Regions from separate parts of the Diaphorobacter sp. ED-3 genome, predicted to be linked through region 1. Evidence: predicted binding sites of a transcription regulator. Region 1 holds the regulator's gene; each other region holds the start of a gene.

Region 1 (4,835 bases):
CCGCGCAGGGAACAGAACACATCGCCAAACAGTGAGCCCCTCCCATCAGCCCCATCAGGAAGGCCGTCGTGGCCAGCGCCCACAGCATGGATCAAATAATCCGGGAAAAGCGAGCGCGGTTACGGTCAGCCTGCAGATACTTGTCGAACACCATGGCCACGCCGCGCACGAAATACCATCCCATGGGCGTGACTTCAACGCCCTCATCACTGATTTTCACCAAGCCCTGAGCCGCCATTTCTTGCAGTTGCTGTAATTCCGCATCGAAATAACTGCGGAAATCAATCAGCCAGGACTGTTCCAACGGCTCAAACAGTAATTCACCTTGGCACATCAACGCCATGATGACTGCGCGACGCACCAAGTCGTCCTTGGTCAACGCCAGCCCGCGCACCACAGGCAAATGCCCCTGGTTAATGCAGTCGTAATACTCGTCCAGCGTTTTCACATTTTGACTGTAAGTAGCGCCCACGCGCCCGATGGCAGAAACGCCCAGACCAATCAGGTCGCAATCGGGCTGCGTGCTATAGCCTTGGAAATTGCGGTGCAGCCTGCCTTGCCGCTTGGCCACCGCCAGCGCATCGTCTGGCAGAGCGAAATGGTCCATGCCCACGTAGACGTAGCCGGCTTCCTGGAACACATCAAGTGACCGGGCCAACATGGACACCTTGGCCGAAGCCATGGGCAACTCGGCCGTGATGATGCGTCGCTGCGACTTGAAGCGTTCTGGCAAGTGAGCGTACGCATACAGCGCGATCCGGTCTGGCCGCAACTCGGCTACCTGCTCCAAGGTGCGATCAAACGACTCCGGTGTCTGGCGCGGCAGCCCGTAGATCAAATCCACGTTCACCGATTCAAACCCGAGCTTCCGAGCCGCATCGACCAACGCGAACACCTTTTCGGCAGGCTGAATGCGGTGCACGGCCTTTTGTACTTCAGGGTCGAAATCCTGCACGCCAAAGCTCAGGCGATTGAAACCCAGCTCCGCCAACAATCCCAGCCGCGCTTCATCCACGGTCCGGGGGTCCACTTCTATGGAGTACTCCCCCCCAGGAACAAGGACGAAACTGCGCCTCAGCATGCCCATCAGTTCGCGCAAACCGTCATCCGTCAGGAAAGTAGGCGTGCCTCCGCCGAAATGCAGCTGGCTCACATGCTGACCCACACCGCAGTGCGCCGTATGCAGGTCGATTTCACGGCTGAGGTAACGCAAGTAGACCTCTGCCCGCTCCGGATGCCGGGTAATGATTTTGTTACACGCGCAGTAATAGCACAGCGATTCACAAAACGGGATGTGGACATAAAGCGACAACGGCATCGCCTTGGCTACCGACCCCACGCGACGCTGCTGCAGCGCAAGGATGTATTCCCGCTCGCCAAAGGCCTCGACAAAACGATCAGCAGTCGGATAAGAGGTGTAGCGCGGCCCTGGGACGTCAAAGCGACGCAGGAGCTCTGTTGTAACAACGGTCATGACGGGATTCCTTGCACTTTCATATCACTGTGCCGTAGAGTCCCCCATGAGTCCTTGACGTTGATCAAGCGCCCATGAGGTCCTTGTGGCGACAATTTGACTTCGGCTCAAAGTCGTCCGGCGGCCTACGGCATTCCATGTCTCCCAGCCGTTCAGAGGTAAGCTCAAGCCATGAACAGGGTTCCCATGCATACGAATCTCCAGACCATCAAAGTTGCCTGCTCAAACTGCAATCTGCGTGAGCTGTGCATGCCCGTGGGTCTGGACGACCAGCAACTCAAGCGCATCGATGACATTGTTGCTGTACGACGCAAGATCAAGCGTGGCGGCACGCTTTTCCGGAACGGTGAACCCTTCACATCCCTTTTTGCCATCCGCACCGGATTCTTCAAGACCTGTGTCGCCACCGAAGACGGTCGCGATCAAGTGACGGGTTTTCAAATGGCTGGCGAGATCATCGGCCTGGATGGCATCGTGAGTGACCGCCACACCTGCGATGCGGTAGCGCTTGAAGACGCCGAAGTATGCGTCATGCCTTTCGATCGTATTGAAGAGTTGTCGCGCGAAGTAACGGCATTACAGCACCATGTGCACAAGATCATGAGCCGCGAGATTGTTCGCGAGCATGGGGTCATGCTGTTGCTGGGGAGTATGCGTGCCGAGGAACGCCTTGCCGCATTCCTGTTGAATCTCGTACAACGCTTGCATGCCCGGGGTTTCTCACAATCCGAATTGGTGCTGCGCATGACACGCGAAGAGATCGGCAGCTACCTGGGATTGAAACTGGAAACCGTCAGCCGCACGTTTTCCAAGTTCGTGGAAGAAGGTATTGTGGAAGTAAAACAGCGCCATGTGCGCATCGTCGATACCGATGCGCTGAAGCGCATTGTCAACAGCCAGCAAGCCTGCCATTAAGCCTGGGTTTTTGCTGATTCATAACTGATCGGCGGAAAGATCAGGAAACGTATTTGGCGCAATCAGCCGGCCGCGCCCCTTTGGGCACGGGGCAGCGATTCAACTCAAAGGGCGAGAGTGACAACAGCGTCGTCAATGCGCTGGAAGCCATGAGTACGAACCAGAACGTGAAGAAGGCGATGGTATACACACCTTCGCGCGAGAGATGCAGGGGTTGATCAAACCACTGCAGCGCTTCTGGATCCACGAAGGCGAACACCACCATTTCCATGACGCCCGCCATCAAAAAGGCCGGCCACGCGATCCACATCAATCGTTGCATCCACATTCGCCCATCTCCTAGCAGGTGTAGTTGACAGCCTAGCATCTGTTCTCCGGCATGCAAAGAGGACTCGCCCTGCCGGTCAACGCGGTTGGTCCTCCAGCGGAGTAGCTGCATGGTTGCGCCCCTTCATGGCAGGCGTCATGTCGCCTCCTGACTCCTTCAGGGTCTCGTTGATGTTCAACCCCCGTTGGTAATAGTCTTCCGCGATGACGGGGTCGGGTTGGCTCACGGCCAGCCAGAGGGTCACGAAGCCCGCAATGATGACAATCACCGGCCCCGCGATGACAAGCCAGACATGGCCAAACGTCCACCAAGGCTTTCCTGCGTCTTCCAGATTCATGGGGAAATTACTCGGCATTTATACCAACTCCTCGCTCATTTATGAGCACAGCTTGTTCATTTGCATTCCACGACCGCCTTCAGCGGGGTACAAGGAACACGGATTTCTCTGCCACTTGGGCTTTATCACCCTGCGCTTGAATATCGAAATACACCGTATGCGATCCAGGAGATGCTGAGCCATACGGAATTTGAAGACGGACAACCACCCATCGGGATTCCGCCGGTCCAATGTCAATTACGGTCTCGGACGCCACTTCCAGCCCTTCCATACCGTGGGCGCTGATGGTGTAGCGCTGCGCCCCCTCCGTGGCGTTCATGATCTGCAGCCGGTAGATATTTTCCAGCTTGCCTCCCGCCACGATGCGCGAGAGCGCAGCGCGGTCGCGCACGATGTCCACCTTCAACGGCGTGCGTACCACCAAGCTGGCCAGCATGCCAATGCACAACACCACCAGCACCGCTGAATAGAACAACACACGGGGTCGCAGCACGCGTTTGAGCATTTGCGATTGGGTCCAGTGGTTCTTGACGCCGTTCTGCGTCGAGAAGCGAATCAGCCCGCGCGGATACTTCATCTTATCCATCACGGTATTGCAAGCGTCCACGCAGAGACCGCAACCAATGCATTCGTATTGCAGTCCGTTGCGAATATCGATACCCGTTGGGCAGACCTGGACACACAGCGTGCAATCGATGCAGTCACCCAGTCCCGCAGCTTTGTGATCTACGGTCTTGTTACGGGGCCCGCGAGGCTCGCCGCGCTCGGGATCGTAAGAGACGACCAGCGTGTCCCTGTCGAACATTGCGCTTTGGAAACGCGCATAAGGGCACATGTATTTGCACACCTGCTCGCGCAGGAATCCTGCGTTGCCGTACGTGGCCAACCCATAGAAGATCACCCAGAATATCTGCCACCCTCCTTGCAGGGCCAGCAACTCTTCCCCCAGCTCGCGAATCGGAACGAAATAGCCCACGAAGGTGAAGCCGGTCCAGAACGCGACCGCAATCCAAATGGCTTGCTTGACAGTTTTTTTCCAGATCTTCTCAAATGTCCACGGACCATTGTCCAGGCGCATACGGGCACTGCGGTCGCCTTCGACTTTGTGCTCGATCCACATGAACATTTCCGTGTATACGGTCTGGGGACAGGAGAAGCCGCACCACAGGCGTCCCGCCACTGCGGTAAACAGAAAAAGCGACAGCGCGGAAATAATCAGCAAACCCGTCAGATAAATGAAGTCCTGCGGGTAAAGCACCAAACCAAAAATATAGAAACGGCGTGCTCCGAGGTCAAAGAGCACCATTTGGCGCTGGCCCCACTCCAGCCATGGCAGGCCATAGAAAACCAGCTGTGTCAGAAACACCATCGCCCAACGCCAACGGGCGAACACTCCACTTATCGAGCGTGGATAAATTTTCTTTTGCGCCTCATAGAGCGAAATGACCTCGGTCTGCGAACTTTCGGCCCCCACTGGCGTGATAGGAATCACCTTACGGGGCTGACCTTCGGCTGGCTTCATGGTGGAATCTCAAAAAGGAAGTGCAACTTCCAAAACGCAAAACGGCCGGCGCCCCTCGACGGGGAGCCGGCCGCACAGGGAGCATCAGCGCGGGGCGCCGGCCTTATTGGACAAACCCCAGACGTATGCCGTCAACACCTTGATCTGTGCATCGGTCAACTTGCCCGCTTGGGCAGGCATCTCGTTGGTCTTGCCATTGTTGATCATAGCGGTGATGGCAGCTTCGCCCCAGCCATGCAGCCAGATGTCATCCGTCAGA
Region 2 (4,835 bases), 880 kb from region 1:
AGCGGCGGCCTGCCCCACCGCGTGCGCGACCTGGCAGGCCAGGTGCCCATGGGGCGCGGCGGCACGCCCGAGGAAGTGGCCGAGGCCATCGTGTGGCTGATGTCGGACGCGGCCAGCTACACCTCGGCCACGCTCATGGACATTGCCGGGGGCCGCTGATGGACTTGAAGCCGCTCATCACGCTGCTGGCCATCGTGAATCCATTGGCCATCGTGCCGTTCTTCATCCACTACACCAGCGGTTTCAACGCCGCGCAGCGCCGGCGCACCGTCCAGGTGGCGGCGTTCAGCGCGTTTTGCGTGATCGCGGCCTGCGCGCTCGTCGGCCTGCAGATCCTGGACTTCTTCAACATCTCGCTGCAGAGCTTCCAGGTGGGCGGGGGCATGCTGCTGCTGATCAGCGCCATGAACATGCTCAATGCGCAGCCGGCCGAGGCCAAGCCGCACACCCACGAGCTGGAGCAGGGCGCCGAGAAGGCGGCTGCGGGCAGCAGCATCGCCGTGGTGCCGCTGACCATCCCGCTGCTCACGGGGCCGGCGGCCATGTCCACCGTGGTGATCTACGCCGACCGCGCGCAGAGCATCTGGCAGCACCTGGCGCTGGTGGGCTACGGCGTGGTGGTGGGCGCGGCGACGGCGCTGTGCTTTGCACTGGCCGAGCCCATCGAGCGCGTGCTCGGCAAGACGGGCATCAACGTGATGACGCGGCTCATGGGACTGATCCTCGCGGCGCTGGCCGTGGAGGTGATGGCCGACGGGCTGAGCAAGCTGTTTCCGGTGCTGGCCGCGCGTTCATAGCGGTCAGGCCGTGGCCTCGATGCGGTTGCGCCCCGCATGCTTGGCACGGTAAAGGCAGCGGTCCACCGTTTCCAGGAACCGCTTGGAGTCATCCTGCGTGCCGGGCAGGGCCGTGCCCATGCCCACGCTCACCGTGAGCTGCTGGCCCAGGGGCGAAGCCGCATGAACGATACCGGCGTGGGCCACCTCCTGCATGCAGCGCTGCGCCACCGCGCGCGCGGAAGATGCATCCGCGCCGGGCAGCAGCAGCACGAACTCCTCGCCGCCGTAGCGCGCCAGGCAGTCGCGCGGGCGGTGGGCGGCCTGCTGCAGCGCGCGGGCCACGCGCCGCAGGCACTCGTCGCCCTCCACGTGGCCGTACTGGTCGTTGTAGCTCTTGAAGAAATCCACATCGAACATCAGCAGCGACAGCGGCTCTCCGGTGCGCTGCGCCTCCTGCCATTCGCGCTCGTACACCGCGTCGAACTTGCGGCGGTTGTTCACGCCCGTGAGCCCGTCGCGGAATGACAGTTCCTGCAGCTCCTGCTGCAGTTGCAGCAGCTGGTGTTCGTTCTGCTTGCGCTCGGTGATGTCGAACATGAAGCCCACGAGCGACACCACATTGCCCTGCAAGTCGCGCACCACATGCACCACGTCGCGGATCCACACGTAATCCCCGCCTGTGGTGAGCGCGCGGTAGTCCGCCTCGTGGTCCACGCCCGACTGGGATTGCGAAATGCAGAAGTTGACCACCCGGTCCCGGTCGTCGGGGTGCATGCGGTCGGCCCAATCCTGCACGGTGCTCCAGCTGGTGGGCGCCCAGCCCAGCAGGTCCTCGATCTGCGGCCCGATGTAGGCAAAGGTCGCCGTGGCCCAGTCGATCTTCCACGGAATGGCGCGCGTGGATTCGAGCAGGGTGCGATAGAGCGCGCTTTCGGGTGGTTCATGCGGCGTCATGGGGGCTCCGGCTGGCCGTGAAAACGCAGCAAGCTTAGCAGGGCGACGCGACAGCAACCGTGGCGGGCGCGGGACGCCACGCCGCGCCACTCCGGCACAACCTGTCGCCAAGCGCCACACGCACCCGGCGCGGCGCCGCACCGCCCCAGTTTTGCAGTTCTGCTGAGCCGGCCGATCGTTCAGGCCACGGCGGCGGGCTGGGCGGGGGTGTCGTCACCCGAAGAGCAGGCCCCACCGCAGCCGTGGATCAGATCGTCGGGCAGCGCGCCCGGCTTCTGCACGCTGCCCGTGGCGGGGTCGAAGCCCACGCGGCGCAGGTGCTGGGCGAGGGACGCGTCCATGGCGTCCGTATGCTGGGGGAACCATACGGCCAGCTCTGCAGCCATCTCGCGCAGGACATGCAGCTCGCCCTGGCGCGCGCGGTCGGTGCCCTCGCGCATGATCTTGAGCACCACCTGGTGCTGCGTGCTGTGGCAGTTGCCCGCGGCAAAGCGGGTGGCCTGCATCCAGCGGTCCTCCTGGGCGAAGTGGGCGTCGGTGTGCGCCACCAGGTCTTCCCAGGCACCGATAAGCGCCACGTCATCGGCGCTCTCCACGGCCTGCAGCAGTGCCACGAATTCCTGGTGCGTGTGGTCCATCTGCGGCAGATCCAGTGCGAGTTCCTCGGACCATTGCAATGCGGCCATGGGCGGTCTTTCCTTCCTGTGCGGCGTTGTGAAGCGGCGCGAGCTTAAGAAAAACCGCCACCGGCGGTATTGACACATGTCATGTCGGTGCCGCTGGTGGGGGACAAAAAAAGCCCCGCCAGAGGCGGGGCTGCACATGTTTGCCGGTTTATTGGCCGTAGGTGCGCTTGGCATCGGCCACGCACTTGTCCTTGGCGTCACCGCTCATGGTGTCGCAGCGCTCCTTCGCAGCCTTGTAGTTGGCTTCGCGCTGGGCCTCTGCGGCGTCCTTCTTGGCCTCTGCGACATCGGCGCGCTTCTCGGCGGTGGAGTCGGCGGGCTTGGCCTGCGCGCGCTGCACCTTGGCGTTTTCCTTGGCGGCCACATGGGCGGCCTTGGCGTCCTTCACGCAAATGTCCTTGGCGTCGCCCTTCTGGTCGTCGCATTTTTCCTTGGCCACTTCATAGTCAGCATCGGCACGGGCCTCGTTCACGTTGTAGGTGGCCTTGTCGCTGGGCCTGTACTGGGCTTCCAACTCGGCCTTGGCCACCTTCTCGCGGCCCTTGGCCTCCTTCATGCAGACGTCCTTGGCGTTGCCCTTCAGGGTGTCGCACTGCGCCTTGGCAGCCTTGTAGTCAGCGCCGATGCGGTCCTTGGCGGCGTTGTATTCCTCCTTGGTCATGGCCATGCCCGAAGTGGCCATCAGGGCAGCGGCCGCCAGGGCCAGCAGATTGCGTGCGTTTTTCATGGAATGTCCTCCAGATGAATGTGATGGAAATTGGATCTCGCAGGGCGCGCGAGTCATGCCCCTGCGGCGCGTTGCGTCAGTCGTAGCGGAAGTCGGGGTTGCGCTGCTCCCAGCCCTTGAGCTGTTCCTCGGCCGCCTCCCGGGCCAGCCCGTGGCGCTCCTGCAGCTTGCCCAGCAGCTGGTCGCGCTTGCCGGCGATGACGTCCAGGTCGTCGTCGGTCAGCTTGCCCCATTGCTCCTTCACTTTGCCCTTGAACTGCTTCCAGTTGCCTTCAATGCGGTCTTCGTTCATACGTCACTCTCCTGTAGCGGTTGTTGAGGGATCGCCTGCCTGGCCCCTGTACAGCGCCGGGCATTGCGAGGCGATGAATGGACTCTAGGCAGGTGCTCGGCGGCAGCGCGTCGGTGCGCGCACGCAAGCCGCGTCAGCCCAGGGCGACAGCGGCATGTAGGCCTCCGCGCCGTCGCCGGTGCGCGGTGGGCAAAAAAAAGAGACATGCGCAGGCATGTCTCTTGAGGGGTTGAAAAGGCGCAGGCGCTCAGCGGCCGGACTGCTCCACCCATGCGGCCAGCTCTTCGGCCACCTGGGCCGCCGCATCGGCCAGGGCCTTGGCGCCGCCGGCGGCATCGGGCGTGGCGGCATCGCGCCGCGCCACGAACACCCGCTGCGCGACCAGCGTCTCACCCGCGGTGCTCGCGTCGGCCAGCACGGCGCGCACACGCACCAGGCCGGCGCTCGCCTGGGGCGCGCCGAACACATGGCTGAACTCCTCCAGCTCCAGGCGCAGCACGCTGGGCATGCGGCCGCGCTCCAGCAACACGGCCATGCCGTCGTCGCCTGAGAGCACCGCGCGGCGCTGGCCCAGGCGCTCGCGCACCGCCTGGTGCAGCAGCACGGCGGGTGGCAGGCTCCAGCGCGCCTGGGTGTAGGGGCGCAGTTGCTGGGCGTTGGTATAGGCCAGCCGGTACAGCAGCGCGGTGCTGCCCTCGGGCAGGCCCGTGGCGGTCACCTCGGCCAGCGCGATCGGCGGCAGCGGCGCGCTGGCCGCGGGGCCCGGCGCCTGCAAGGGACCGGGGCCGAAGTCGTACACATCGGCGCGCACCGGCGGCTCGGGGAGGATGGAGCAGCCTGCCATCAGCGCCATAAATGTGAAGCCAAAAATGGCTTTAACGCTTATCTGGTGAGCGCAAACAGCTATCATTTTAATAGTCATCATAGGGTCCTTGCAATGCGTCAGGGCTGCGCTGCGGGAGCGGTGAAACCGGGCTCGCCGGGCCCCGCGGCCGAGCGGCCTGGTCCATAGATGAGCGACTGCGGGTTGTCGTTGATACCCGAGGCCGTGCGGCCCACGCGGCGCGCGGCGCGCGCGGTTTCGTCGGCCGCATGGTTGATGCGCGGCAGCGTGACGCGGCCGAAGCGGTCGGCCGCGCCGGCCAGCGACTTGGCGCCCGCGGCGATCTCGTCGAGCGCGCCGCCCTCGGCCTGCAGCGTGCGGATGGCCTGGCTGACGTCGTTGGCGGCCGTGGCCGCGCTGCTGCCCGCCTGGCGCAGCGCCTGCAGGGTCTGCTGCGTGTCCTGCACCAGCGGCGGCACGCCCGCCAGCGCGGGGTCCAGACGGGTGGTCACGGTGTTGTCCAGGCGGCGCGCGAGCTGGTCGATGCTGCCCGCCGCGTCGCCCAACTGCTTCA
Region 3 (4,835 bases), 1.9 Mb from region 1:
GCACGCTGTCGGTGCCAAAGGTGCGCACGCGCGCGTTGGCATCCGACAGGATGTCCCCCACGATGAAGGCCGCGCCGGCATCCAGCGCCGGCGTGAACGCCGGGCGCTGCGCAGGCGCATAGGCCACGGGGCTCAGGCGCCCGCCGTTGGCCAGCGCACGGTAGGCATTGGTCAGGTGCAGCAGCGGCACCTCGCTGCTGCCCAGCGCCAGGCTGTAGCCGTAATAGCCGCCCGATTCCGGCAGCGGCAGGCCCAGGCGCCGCAGTTGCTCGAAGAAGGCGTCGGGTGTCACCATCACCAGCGTGCGTACCGCCGGCACGTTCAGCGAGGCGGCCAGCGCGGTGCGCGCGGACACCCAGCCCTTGAACTGGCGGTCGTAGTTTTGCGGGATGTAGAGCCCGCCGGCGGTGGCGATGTGCGCGGGCGAATCGTGCACCAGCGAGGCGGCCGTGAGCCGCCGCTCGGCAATCGCCTGCGCGTACAGGAAGGGCTTGAGCGTGGAGCCGGGCTGGCGCAGGGCCAGCACGCCATCCACCTCGGCCGCCTGGCTCAAGGGGCCGGACGAGCCCACCCAGGCCAGCACCTCGCCCGTGGCGTTGTCCAGCACCACCAGCGCGGCGTCTTCCACGTTGCGCCCGCGCAGCTCGCGCAGGTGGCGCGTGAGCGTGTCCACCGCCATGCGCTGCAGCGGCGCGCTGAGCGTGGCGCGCACGCGCTGCTGCGCACTGCCCGACGGCATGCGCGCCCCCTGGCGCAGCAGCTGGCGCGCAAAGTGCGGCGCGATGCCCTGGCTGGCGTCGAACGCGCGGCGCTGCAACGCGGCGGTGGTGAACAGGTCCAGCGCGTCGCAATCGGCACCCTGCGCGCCGCTGTGGCCCGCCCGTTGCATGTCGCGCAGCACGCCACAGGCGCGCCGGGCCACCAATGCGGGCCGCGCATTGGGCGCGCGCACCAGGGCCGCGGCCACGGCGGCCTCGCGCTCATCCAGGCCGTGCGCGGCTTTGCCGAACAGCGTGCGCGCCAGCGCGTCGATGCCCACGATCTCCCCGCGAAACGGCACCAGGTTCAGGTACGCCTCCAGGATCTGGTCCTTGCGCCAGCGTCGGTCCAGCACCTGTGCGGCCACGGCCTGCCCCAGCTTCTGCGGCACGCTGCGCCCACCGGGGCCCTGGCGCAAGAAATCGGCATCCGGGCCGTCGAGCAGCCCCGCCAGCTGCATGGTCAGCGTGCTGGCGCCGCGCGTGCGCTGGTTCCACAGGTTGCCCCAGGCGGCGGCCGACACCGCGGCCCAGTCCACGCCGCTGTGCTCGTAAAAGCGCCGGTCCTCGCTCAGCACCAGCGCCTGGCGCAGCGCGGGCGACACATCGGCCAGGCCCAGCCACTGGCCGCGGCGCACGGTGGCGTCGGTACGCAGGCGCTGCAGCACCTCGCCCTCGCGCGAAAGCACCAGGGTCTCGGACGAGCGGAAATCGGCGCGCACCTCATCGAACGTGGGCAGCGCCAGGCTGACGGTGCTGGCCAGCGCCAGACACGCCGCCGCGAGGGCGCGCCGCCACCTCACAGGCGCGTCACCGCGTGGCGCGCAGTGCGGCCGCATCACACCAGCGCTGCGCCACCTGCGGCGAGGTGGTGCATACCGCGTCGTGCGTGGCGGTGGTCACGGCGCGCTCCAGCAACTGGATGTCGGCCTCGTGCTGGCGCGCCACGTGCGGGTCCTCGAAGAAGATGGCGCGGTGGCAGCGCCGCTGCAGCACCCAGTCGGCAATCTGCGCGTCGCCGCCCAGCGGGCCGCTGTTGAAGCGCTGCACCCAGGGCGTATCGGCGGGCCAGCCGCGCGCCCAGGCCAGTTCGTTCAGGCGCTGGCCCGTGGTGCCCGTGGCCACGCGCTGGCGAAAGCGCGAGAGCAGCTCGAAGTTGCGCGCCGCAAAGTCCAGCATGGCGGACTTCATCGCATCGTGCGCGATCAATGCCAGCGTCTGCGCGCCGTAGTCATGGAAGCGGTCGGCGTTGCGGTCGGCCGGCAGGCCGGCATGCATGCGCTCCATCTCCACCCAGTCGCGCGCGCTGGCCACCGTGGACAGGAACGGCTTGCCGTGGATCACGCACTGGCGCTTGAGCGCCAGCGCCTCCGGGAAGATGGACGACGGGTCCACCGGGTCGATGAGGTAGATGGCGCCGTCCAGCGTGCGGCCCGGCTCGGGCATGCCCACCACCTCGGCCACGAGCTTCATCAGCCCGCCCTCGCGCCCATAGGGGTAGCGCACCAGCGGCCGGTAGCCCTGCAGCATGCCGGCGGCGGCGATCGCATCATGGGTGCGGCCCACGGTGTGCAGGCCCAGCCGCAGTTCGCGTATGCCCGCCTCGCAGGCGCGCAGGAAGGCGAACAGCGCCCCGTCTTCGGTATGGTGGTGCAAACGGTTGGCGGCTAGACCCATCAGCATGTGCAAAGGCTTTCAGACGAAGAAGAGGGACAACTGCCGAGCATAGTCGCAGCCGCACACGCCACCGCTGCCGCGGCCTTACCGACCACGCCACCAGGCGAAGAGCAGCACAGCCAGCAGCACCCACAGCATGACGATGATCGCCGCGGCCAGCCAGCTGCGCGGGCGTGCCAGCATGCGCGCGGCACGCTCGCGCGCGGCCAGCAGCACCGGCGGCGGCAGCAGGCGCAGCACCAGCGCCAGGCCCAGGGGCACGATGAGCAGGTCGTCCAGATAGCCCAACACGGGAATGAAATCGGGCACCAGGTCGATGGGGCTCAGCGCATAGGCGGCCACGGCCAGCGCCAGCAGGCGCAGCGCCCAGGGGGTACGGGGGTCGCGCGCAGCCAAATAGACGACGAGCACGTCGCGCTTGAGCGCACGCGCCCATTGCTTGGCGGTTTGCAGCAGTCCCATGGCGTGTTCAGGCGGGGTGATTCATCCAAAGGGCTGCATCGTACGAGCTGCCCCGCGCGGAAATGGCTTGATGTACATCAAAACCCCACTGGGATCGGGTGACGACAGTGGCTGCATTCTCCCTTCGACACCCTCCCCTGCCCCATGGCCAAGAAGTTTCCGCTGAACCCCGCGCATCCCGAGCGCACGTGCTGGGGCTGCGACCGCTACTGCGCCGCCGATGCCATGCAGTGCGGCAACGGATCGGAGCGCAGCCAGCATCCGGCGGAGCTGTTCGGCCCCGACTGGGCCGAGTGGGAGCCGCCTTCTGCCGGCGAGGCGCCTGCACAGCAGCAGCCCGCCGCATCACAGCCCGCCTGACCGCGCGGTCACTCATTCCAGCACCAGCAGCACGGGCTGGTGGTCTGATGCCTGCGTCACGCCATCGACCCGCACCGCACGCACCCGGCTCCTCAGCGAATCACTGACCCAGATGAAGTCACAGGCCAGCGGCTGCGGCGCATAGGTCTGGTCGAACACGCAAAACGTGGGCGGCTGTGGCGTGCTGGGGTGCAGCAGTCGCCATGCATCCCACAGCGGGGGCTGGCCTGCCTGACCCGCGGTCGCGCCCTCCTCGTCCGCCAGCGCAGCGGCCAGGGCGGCGTATTCGGGCTCGTGCGCCTGCAGGTTGAAGTCGCCGCACAGCACGGCGTGGGGCGTGTACGCCTTGGGCTGGAACGGCGAGCCGTCGGCCAGGCCCTGCGGCGGCTGCGCAGCCTGCGCGCAGGCCTGCAGGTGCAGCGCACGCAGCGCCAGCGCCTGCGCCATGCGCTGGGGCTTGGAGTAGTACTCCAGGTGCGTGGTCATCACGCGCACCGGGCCCAGCGCGGGGTCCTGCACGGTGAGCACGCTGCACAGGCGCGGCATGCTGCGCACGCCGGCATCGGGCGGGTATGGCAACGGGTGGTTCTGCAGCTGCAGCACGGGCAGGCGCGTGGCGATCAGGTTGCCAAAGCGCTGGCGGCCCGCGGCGGTCCACTCATCCACCGCCGCGCCAAAGAACACCTGCCAGCCTGCGGGCAGCGCGGCCTGCACCTGCGCCACCTGGTCGCCGGGCGCGCCGGCCAAGCCGGGGTAGTTCACCGCGATCTCCTGCAGGCACAGCACATCCACGTCGCCCAGCGCCACTGCGTATTGCACGATGCGCGCGGGGTCCACGCGGCCGTCCAGGCCGCGGCACCACTGGGTGTTCCAGGTGACGAGCTGCATGGTTTACTCCTGAAAACAGAGCTGCTCGCGCTTGCTGCACGGGCGCTGGAGGCTGATTTGTTTTGAATCGCTACTTGATGCCCGCGCGCATGAAGCTTTGCACGAACTGGCGCTGAAAGAGTATGAACCCGATGAGCAGCGGCGCGGTTGACATCAGCGTGGCCGCGGTGATGAGCGACCATTCCACGCCCTGCTCCACCGACGAGAACACCTGCAGCCCCACGGTGAGCGGGCGGGATTCCACGCTGTTGGTGATGATGAGCGGCCACAGGAAGTTGTTCCAGTGAAAGCTCACCGACACCAGCGCAAACGCGGTGTACACCGGCCGCGCCAGCGGCACGTATACGCGCCACAGGATCTGCAGGGCGCTGGCACCCTCCACGCGCGCGGCTTCATCCAGCTCCTTGGGAATGCCCATGAAGGTCTGGCGCAGCAGGAAGATGGCAAACGCCGAGGCGAAGTACGGCAGCCCGATGGCCACCAGCGAATCCACCAGGCCCAGGCGACCCATGGTCTTGTAGTTCTCCACCAGCAGGATGTCGGGCATGACCATGAGCTGCACCAGCACCAGCGCGAAGGCCACGTTCTGGCCGCGAAAGCGATAGCGCGCGAAGGCATAGGCCGCCAGCGTGGACAGCACCAGCTGCGCGGCCAGGATCATCGCCACCAGCACGGTGGTGTTGAGGAAGT

The links. The regulator FNR, encoded in region 1, switches genes on or off when oxygen is low (the NO sensors DNR and NnrR bind a similar motif). The targets are predictions, from matches to a motif close to TTGATNNNNATCAA.
Region 2: the regulator FNR is predicted to act here: its motif matches at 2,489-2,502, upstream of PCQ86_RS01730 (hemerythrin domain-containing protein).
Region 3: the regulator FNR is predicted to act here: its motif matches at 2,965-2,978, upstream of PCQ86_RS15175 (DUF3079 domain-containing protein).

What each region holds. Positions count from the first base shown of each region.
Region 1 covers NZ_CP115182.1:1,234,659-1,239,493, reverse strand. The annotation lists gene PCQ86_RS06035 (sulfite exporter TauE/SafE family protein) at 1-88, opposite strand, end outside; gene hemN (oxygen-independent coproporphyrinogen III oxidase) at 92-1,474, opposite strand; gene fnr (fumarate/nitrate reduction transcriptional regulator Fnr) at 1,646-2,389, shown strand; gene PCQ86_RS06020 (hypothetical protein) at 2,430-2,717, opposite strand; gene PCQ86_RS06015 (FixH family protein) at 2,794-3,072, opposite strand; gene ccoG (cytochrome c oxidase accessory protein CcoG) at 3,134-4,576, opposite strand; gene ccoP (cytochrome-c oxidase, cbb3-type subunit III) at 4,661-4,835, opposite strand, start outside.
Region 2 covers NZ_CP115182.1:356,540-361,374, reverse strand. The annotation lists gene PCQ86_RS01745 (SDR family oxidoreductase) at 1-159, shown strand, start outside; gene PCQ86_RS01740 (MarC family protein) at 159-797, shown strand; gene PCQ86_RS01735 (GGDEF domain-containing protein) at 801-1,733, opposite strand; gene PCQ86_RS01730 (hemerythrin domain-containing protein) at 1,913-2,419, opposite strand; gene PCQ86_RS01725 (hypothetical protein) at 2,568-3,146, opposite strand; gene PCQ86_RS01720 (CsbD family protein) at 3,223-3,438, opposite strand; gene PCQ86_RS01715 (ABC-type transport auxiliary lipoprotein family protein) at 3,686-4,363, opposite strand; gene PCQ86_RS01710 (MlaD family protein) at 4,381-4,835, opposite strand, start outside.
Region 3 covers NZ_CP115182.1:3,120,545-3,125,379, forward strand. The annotation lists gene pbpC (penicillin-binding protein 1C) at 1-1,597, opposite strand, end outside; gene PCQ86_RS15165 (methylglyoxal synthase) at 1,569-2,441, opposite strand; gene PCQ86_RS15170 (YkvA family protein) at 2,520-2,897, opposite strand; gene PCQ86_RS15175 (DUF3079 domain-containing protein) at 3,042-3,257, shown strand; gene PCQ86_RS15180 (endonuclease/exonuclease/phosphatase family protein) at 3,270-4,145, opposite strand; gene PCQ86_RS15185 (carbohydrate ABC transporter permease) at 4,216-4,835, opposite strand, start outside.